DNA from 2 places in the Pseudoflavonifractor sp. An187 genome. Region 2 is predicted to be linked to the other one. Evidence: predicted binding sites of a transcription regulator. Region 2 holds the regulator's gene; the other holds the start of a gene.
What was found. Region 2 encodes Rex, which represses fermentation and respiration genes when NADH is low (regulators of the CRP and FNR family bind a similar motif). Its sites were predicted from a motif close to ATTGTTAANNNNTTAACAAT; they were not measured.
Positions count from the first base shown of each region.

Region 1: B5F22_RS11675 (acetyl-CoA C-acetyltransferase) is a predicted target of Rex. The motif match lies at 2,724-2,743, and genes of this name have one in related genera.

Region 1 is NZ_NFKG01000052.1:2,080-6,143, reverse strand. It holds gene B5F22_RS11680 (calcium-translocating P-type ATPase, PMCA-type) at 16-2,664, shown strand; gene B5F22_RS11675 (acetyl-CoA C-acetyltransferase) at 2,814-4,064, shown strand, end outside.
Region 2 is NZ_NFKG01000001.1:312,082-316,145, reverse strand. It holds gene B5F22_RS01590 (peptidoglycan-binding protein) at 1-561, opposite strand, end outside; gene B5F22_RS01585 (carboxypeptidase regulatory-like domain-containing protein) at 572-961, opposite strand; gene B5F22_RS01580 (redox-sensing transcriptional repressor Rex) at 1,105-1,737, shown strand; tRNA gene B5F22_RS01575 (tRNA-Arg) at 1,838-1,914, shown strand; gene B5F22_RS01570 (putative ABC transporter permease) at 2,009-3,319, opposite strand; tRNA gene B5F22_RS01565 (tRNA-Gly) at 3,703-3,776, shown strand; gene B5F22_RS01560 (DUF362 domain-containing protein) at 3,987-4,064, opposite strand, start outside.

The sequences.
Region 1 (4,064 bases), on a different contig from region 2:
AAGGAGTGCATCGTTATGACCCAGTGGTACACCAAAAGCTCGGCCCAGGCCCTCCAGGAGCTGGACACCAACTCCAGCCGGGGCCTCACCTCCACCCAAGCCGCCCAGCGCCTCCAGCAATACGGCCCCAACCAGCTGGAAAAGCCCAAACCCACCCCCCTCATTCTGCGCTTTCTCCTCCAGCTCAAAGACCCCATGATTGTGGTGCTCCTCTTCGCCGCCGCCCTCTCCCTCATCTCCACCCACGGCGAGGACTGGATTGAGGCGGTGATCATCCTCCTCATTGTGGTGGTGAATGCCGTCATCTCCATCACCCAGGAGAACAGCGCCCACAAGGCCCTGGAGGCCTTGGAACAGATGTCTGCCCCCCTGGCCAGGGTGGTGCGGGACGGCCAGACGCTGCGCCTGGACACCCGCCAGCTGGTGCCTGGTGACATCATCCTGCTGGAGGCGGGGGACCTGGTGCCCGCCGATGGCCGCATTTTACACTGTGCCAACCTGAAGGTGGACGAGTCCGCCATCACCGGAGAGTCGGTGCCGGTGTCCAAGGAGTCGGGGGCGGTGCTGGCCGAGGACACCGAGGTGGGAGACCAGTCCAACATGGTCATCTCCTCCACCGTCATCACCAGTGGCCGGGCCACCTGTGTGGTCACCGCCACCGGCATGGACACCCAGGTGGGGCGCATCGCCGGGATGCTCCTCAACCAGTCCGACCCCTCCACCCCCCTCCAGCGGAAGATGGGGGAGATCTCCTCCACCCTGTCCTTTGCCTGCCTGGGGGTGTGTGCGGTGATGTTCGGCATCGGCCTTCTCTACCACATCCCCCTGCTGGACATGTTCCTCACCGCCGTGGCTCTGGCGGTGGCCGCCATCCCCGAGGGCCTGCCCGCCATTGTCACCATTGTGCTGGCCCTGGGGGTGCAGCGGATGGTGCGCCACCACGCCATTGTGAAAAAGCTCCCGGCGGTGGAGACCCTGGGCTGCGCCGGGGTGATCTGCTCGGACAAGACGGGCACGTTGACCATGAACCGCATGACGGTGGTGCAAATCTGGACCGCCCGGGAACAGCACCGCCTGGAGGCCCTCATTGTGGGGGCCCTGTGCAACGACGCCACTCTGAACCACGACTCGGACGGGGTGCCCCACCTGCTGGGGGACCCCACCGAGACTGCCCTGGTGGACGCCGCCCTGGAAGAGGGGCTGGACAAGGAGATTTTGGAACAGGAAATGCCACGGGTGGCGGAAATTCCCTTCGATTCCCAGCGGAAACTCATGACCACCGTCCACCCCCTGCGGGGTCGGTATCGGGTGATGGTGAAGGGGGCCCCGGATGTGCTCCTGTCCCGGTGTACCCACATCCTGGCCGGGGCCTCGGTGCCCCTGGACGTGCCCACCCTGCGGCAGGTGGAGAGCGCCAACGCCGCCATGGCCCAGAACGCCCTGCGGGTGCTGGGCTGTGCCTACAAGGATGTGGACGTCATCCCGCCGCCCCGGGACATGGAGGCCCTCTTGGAGCACGATCTCACCTTTGTGGGGCTCATGGGCCTCATTGACCCGCCCCGGGTGGAGGTCAAACAGGCGGTGGCCCAGTGCTTTCAAGCGGGGATTCACCCGGTGATGATCACCGGAGACCACAAACTCACCGCCGTGGCCATCGCCAAGGAGCTGGGCATCTTTCGGGAGGGGGACATGGCCCTCACCGGGGCGGACCTGGACTTTATGCCCCAGGAGATGCTGGAGCAGGAGGCGGACAAATTCACCGTGTACGCCCGGGTGTCCCCGGAACACAAAATGCGCATTGTCCAGGCCCTGCAAAACAAGGGGTACGTGGTGGCCATGACCGGGGACGGGGTCAATGACGCCCCCGCCCTGAAAGCCGCCGACATCGGCTGCGCCATGGGCATCACCGGCACCGACGTGGCCAAAGGGGCCGCCGACATGATTCTCACCGACGACAACTTTGCCACCATCGTCCACGCCGTGGAGCAGGGCCGGGGCATCTACGCCAACATCAAAAAGTCCATCCACTACCTGCTCTCCTGCAACATCGGGGAGATTTTGACCCTGTTTCTGGCCACCCTCTTTCACTTCCACCAGGCCCCCCTGGTGCCGGTGCAGCTTCTCTGGCTCAACCTGGTCACCGACTCCCTCCCCGCCCTGGCCCTGGGCCTGGAGCCGGTGGAGGCGGACGTGATGGAGAAGCCACCCCGCAAGGCCCACGAGCCTCTGTTCACCCCCGCCTTTACCATCCGGCTTCTCTGGCAGGGGGCGCTGGTGGGGGCGCTGACCCTGCTGGCCTATTTTGTGGGGGAGTACGTGCTGGGCGACCCCACCACCGCCGACGCCACCGCCAACACCATGGCCTTTGCCACCCTCACCTTCTGCCAGCTGTTCCACGCCTTTGACGTGCGCAGCGAGCACCAGTCCCTTCTCTCCCTGGGGGTGTTCACCAACCCCGCCATGAACCAGGCCTTTGTGGTGGGCGCCGCCCTCCAGCTGGCTGTCCTCCTGCTGCCCCCCTTGATGGGGGTGTTTCACGTCACCTTTCTCACCTTCCAGCAATGGCTGGTCGTGGTGATTTTGTCCATAACTCCTGTTGTGGTGACAGAGGTGGAAAAGAGATTTTTTCACTCTTCGTCTAACGTATCCTCTCATTTCGCCTAATTTCCGTGGAAATCCACCAAGCATTTTTCTAATTTTTTCTATGAACTTTACAAAATTGTATTGTTGATTTTTTCACAATCTTCGGGTATAATCGGGGTAACTACGACATCCAAGAAGATCATTTTACATCATACTGGAGGTTACACATCATGAAAGAAGTATACGTGGTCAATTGCTGCCGCACCGCTGTCGGCTCCTTCGGCGGCTCCCTGAAGGACGTGCCCGCCGTGGACCTGGGCGCCACCGTGGTCAAGGAAGTTCTGAACCGTGGCGGCGTGAAGCCCGAGCAGGTGGACGAGGTCATGTTCGGCTGCATCCTCACTGCTGCCCAGGGCCAGAACCCCGCCCGTCAGGTGAGCGTGAAGGCCGGCATCCCCTACTCCGTCCCCGCTTACACCGTGGGCATGGTGTGCGGCTCCGGCATGAAGTCCGTCATCGAGGGCGCTCGCGCCATCCTGGCTGGCGACGCTGACGTGATCGTGGCTGGCGGCACCGAGAACATGTCCGCTGCTCCCTTCGCCCTGCCCAACGAGCGCTGGGGCGCCCGCATGGGTGACAAGAAGGTTGTGGATACCATGATCCGTGACGGTCTGTGGGACGCCTACAACAACTACCACATGGGCACCACTGCCGAGAACATCGCCGACGTGTGGGGCATCACCCGTGAGGAGATGGACGCCTTCGCCGTCAGCTCCCAGAACAAGACCGAGGCTGCTCAGGCCGCTGGCAAGTTCGTGGACGAGATCGTTCCCGTCATGGTGAAGAAGAAGAAGGAAATGGTGGAGTTCAAGGTGGACGAGTTCCCCAAGGCTGGCGTGACCATGGAGTCCGTGGGCAAGCTGCGCGGCGCTTTCCCCGTGGGTCCCGAGGGCGTGGAGGACGAGATCGTCCACACCTTTGAGGTGACCCAGGTCCACGAGGCCGATGCCAAGCAGCACGTGCAGCGCGTGACCGCTGCCAACGCCTCCGGCATCAACGACGGCGCTGCCGCCATCCTGCTGGCCTCCGGCGAGGCTGTGGAGAAGTACGGCCTGAAGCCCATGGCCAAGCTGGTCAGCTGGGGCCAGGGCGGCGTGGATCCCAAGATCATGGGCGTGGGCCCCGTGCCCGCTTCCCGTCAGGCCATGGCCAAGGCCGACCTGAAGATCGAGGACGTGGATCTGGTGGAGGCCAACGAGGCGTTCGCCGCTCAGTCCATCGCTGTGGCCCGTGAGCTGGGCTTCGACATGAGCAAGGTCAACGTCAACGGCGGCGCCATCTCCATCGGCCATCCCGTGGGCGCTTCCGGCGCTCGTATCATCGTCACTCTGCTCCACGAGATGCTCAAGCGCGACGAGGCTAAGCGCGGCCTGGCCACCCTGTGCATCGGCGGCGGCATGGGCGTTGCCACCATTTTTGAG
Region 2 (4,064 bases):
GCCCTGGCGCAGGGGATAGCCTGGGTAGGAGTTGGGCACATCCCGGATGGGGGCGTCGTTGACCAGTTCGATGTCGTCCCCGTAGTAGTTGCGCAGAATGGTCATGTAGTCCGCCCCCTCCTGGGCCATGGCCTCACTGCCCCACTGGGACAGGCCGTCACAGGTGGAGGTGGTGCCGTTGCAGAACTTGGCTGCCAGGGGCTCCACAAAGCCCACTCGGCGGATGTAGGTGGTGAACATGTCGTCCACCAGGCGGTCGATGTTTTCAAAGGTGCTCCGGCCTTTGATGAATTTCTGATCGTTTTGGGTTTCGCTGGTGATGTCAAAGTCGTACCCGCGGCTGGGGTAGAACTCGGTGTACACCCGGTTGAGGGCAAAGGAGATTTGGGCCAGAATGTTGGCTTTCAGGGCTTCCTCTGACCAGGTGGGGTATACCTCGCTGGAGGCTACATTTTTGATGTAGTCGGGGAAGGTCACCGTGACGTTCTCCGCCGCCTCCTTGGGCTGGCCCAGGTGGACGGTGATATACTGGGGAATGTAGGGAATGACGGATACAGACATAGAAGCCTCCTTACAGCGGTTGTGGCGTGACGTTGGTGAACTGGGGCCGAGGGATGGGCGACTCGGGAATGGCCAGAGGGATGAGGGGCACACTCTGGGTGGTCTCTACCCCAGAAAAGATCTGGAGATTTTCGAAAACAGCCACCTGATACCCCGGGTGCTCCACCACCAGAGAGTAGGAGGAGAAGGGCAGGGGGGAGCCAGGGCTCTGGCTGAGGGCGGCGTCGGGAGCGGGCAGGGAGATGGGGCCAGCCACGCCGCTCTCGTCTGTAATGAGCACGGATAGAAGCTGATGCCTACCCTGTCCGTCCGGCTGGGACACCAACACCGTGGCCCCCTGTATGGGGAGCTGAGCCCGGGACGCATAGACGTGGACAATGAGAGAACCGTTTTGTGCCAATGCTAGGACCTCCTTGAGAAATGTTGCAAGAACTTGCACATGGAAATTGACAAACTTATGACAATGAGATAAAATGAATTGCGTATGGTGATCAAAAGAAAGATGAAATGCCGAAAAACTCTGACGGGATGTGAGGGTGTCATATGAAAAAAGATAAGATTTCTTCGGCGGTGATCCGGCGTTTGCCCCGCTATTATCGCCATTTGGATGACTTATATCGTGCCGGTACCATTCGAATCTCTTCCGGAGCCTTGGCCCAGTCCATGGGCCTGACGGCCTCCCAGATTCGCCAGGATCTGTCCTGCTTTGGCGGGTTCGGTCAGCAGGGCTACGGGTACAACGTGGAGCGGCTGCGGGGTGAGGTGGCAGAGATCCTGGGGATGAACCGAGGCCACACCGTGCTCATCTTGGGTGCCGGTAACTTGGGCCGTGCCCTCATTGAGAATTTCCCGTTCCGTGCCAATGGCTTCCGGCTGGTGGCCGCCTTTGACGTCAACCCGGACCTGGTGGACACCAAGCTGGGCGGCGTCCCCGTCTACCATGTGGATGGTCTGGACACCTTTGTGCGGGAGCACCGGGTGAGCGTGGCGGTTCTGACGGTGCCTGGGTCTGTGGCCGTGGCCACCGCTCGCCGCCTGAGCAAGCTGGGGGTGGACGGAATCTGGAATTTCACCAATGTGGAGTTGCCGGAGCAGGAGATGCCCGACGTGAAAGTGGAGAACGTGCACTTTGCAGACAGCCTGCTAACGCTGAGTTATATGATTTCTGAGGAGTAAATAGACCTCTCAAAAATTTTTCAAAAAATCGAAAAAAACACTTGCAATTTCATTTCAGCTGTGCTAATATATATGAGTCGCCAGAAAACGACAGCGACAAGCGGCTGTAGCTCAGCTGGATAGAGTGTTTGGCTACGAACCAAAAGGTCGGGGGTTCGAATCCCTCCAGCCGTACCAAAAGGCAAGTTCCGAAAGGGACTTGCCTTTTTTTCTTCCGGAGACATAGGAAAACGTCCGATGCAGGAATCAGCATCGGACGTTTTTTTCTCGGTCAGTCCGTGACCTGTTTCATGTTGGGGTAGACCTGATGAATCCGCTCATCGGGGTAGTAGTGGTCCAAAAATTCGGTGAAGCCGTTGGTGGGGGCGTCAGGGGCCGATTGGCGCTGTTGATACCGACCCAGAGCCAGGGCGGAGATGGCCATATTGAACACCATGAACACAACAATCACCCAGGTGAGCACTTTGCCCGCTTTCATGGGGATGCGCTCAATGAGACGGGACAGGCGGGGATAGAGGACCTTCATCCACACGGCGGCGGCAATGCCCCAGAAGAAGCAGTAGAGCAGATTGATGCGTCCGGCCAGGTTGAAGGGGATGTGGCTGTAATCCCAGAACACGGTGCCGAAGACCAGCTCGGTGAAGACACTACACACATATTCGTACACACCGCCCACAATGGTGCCGGCAAGGAAGAGGTAGCCCTCGCTCTTGTCTTTGTACCGATAGAGCAGGGCGGTGAACATCACAGCGCCAAGGCCCCACACAATACTAAAGGGACCGTAGATGAGACTGCTGCGGCTCATCCAGATGCCCATGGTGGCCCGGCAGAACAGCGTCTCGATGATATCGCCCAGCAGGGCGGCAATGAAGAAAATCCAAATCAGCTTGGTGGGAGAACAGCCCTGGGCAAACACGGTGGGCTTGGGCTTTTGGGAGGGGGCGGCCTGCTCCAGATTGGGGAAGGCGTGGAGCATACGGGTCTGGACCCGCCGGGTGATGGCGTGGCCGAAGAGAGCGGTGAGCTCCTGGAAGTCTCGGGACAGCTGTTCCAGACGGCGGATACGCACGCCCATCTGTACCGTGATGCCCAGAGAGAGGGCCAGGTCCAGGGCGACCAGTCCCAATCCCACCAGAACCAGGATGCGGGACAGCAGGGGAGGGAGGTCACCCAACACCAAGGCTAGAAGGGGGTTGAGAAAACTCACACACAGCCATGCGCCCACACCCAGCACCAGCAGCAGGGGCAGGGAGATGTACCCATGAAAGTGGAATTTGTGGTCGGAGAAGTCCCACCATCTGCGGTGGAGCATGCGCTCCAGAGCGACACCGGTGGTAATGACCAGAATGCCGGACAGAACGCAGGAGCCCAGAATAAAGAACAGGGGGCGGTGGGTCAGTTCCGAGAGGAACACCGTGGAGAGTACCGCTCCAATGCCGTAAATGGGGCTGACAGGAAGGTTGAGAAAGCCTGGGTTGACAAAGGAATGTTTTTTGACGGCACAGAATGCCACGCTGATGCACCAGCCCAGAATGGAATAGATGAGAAAGAACCAGGCCAGTTGGGAGAGTGAGTATGTCATGAAAAGCTCCTTTCGGGGTTGTTCTGAGAAAGACAAAAACTCACCACAGTATTGCTGATTACTGGGGTGAGTCAAAAAATATGCAGCATTGCGGGCTGATGGGAGATCAGCGCTGGCTGGGCACGGTGCGATCATCACCGAAAATCATATCATCCACATCAGGCTTGCGGGGATATTCTTTCACAAGTTTCACCTCTTTTCTCTTGCGCTGTTGTACATTATAGCAACATGTATCGGAAAAGTAAAGGGTGGAATTGTAAAATACAAATAAAGTTTTGGGCAAAGTGTAGAAAAGTGGAGGGATAACGAGGAAGATAGGGGAGAAAAAATGCTTGCAATTTCCCAGGGGGTGTATTATAATAAGCTTCACCGAGTTGAAATATGCGGGTGTAGTTCAATGGTAGAATGTCAGCTTCCCAAGCTGAACACGGGGGTTCGATTCCCCTCACCCGCTCCAATGAAAAAGACACGCTAAAAAGCGTGTCTTTTTCATTGGGAGCCATAGGCTCATTTCAATGCTCGGCGGAAGTGAATTCCGCCTGCGCCAAGGTTTTCGCCCAGGCGAAAACACTTGTACGGCGCACCAGCGCCGCCCGGCTTTGCGGGACCCTGTACTTATAATTATAAAAATGCCTGGAGAGAAGCCCTCTCCAGGCATTTTTGAGTCTTACTTTAGAAACACCAGTTCATAGCTGCGAGAGCCGATGCCGATCGTTTCAGCGTGCTCCAGACAGGTCTTGTACTC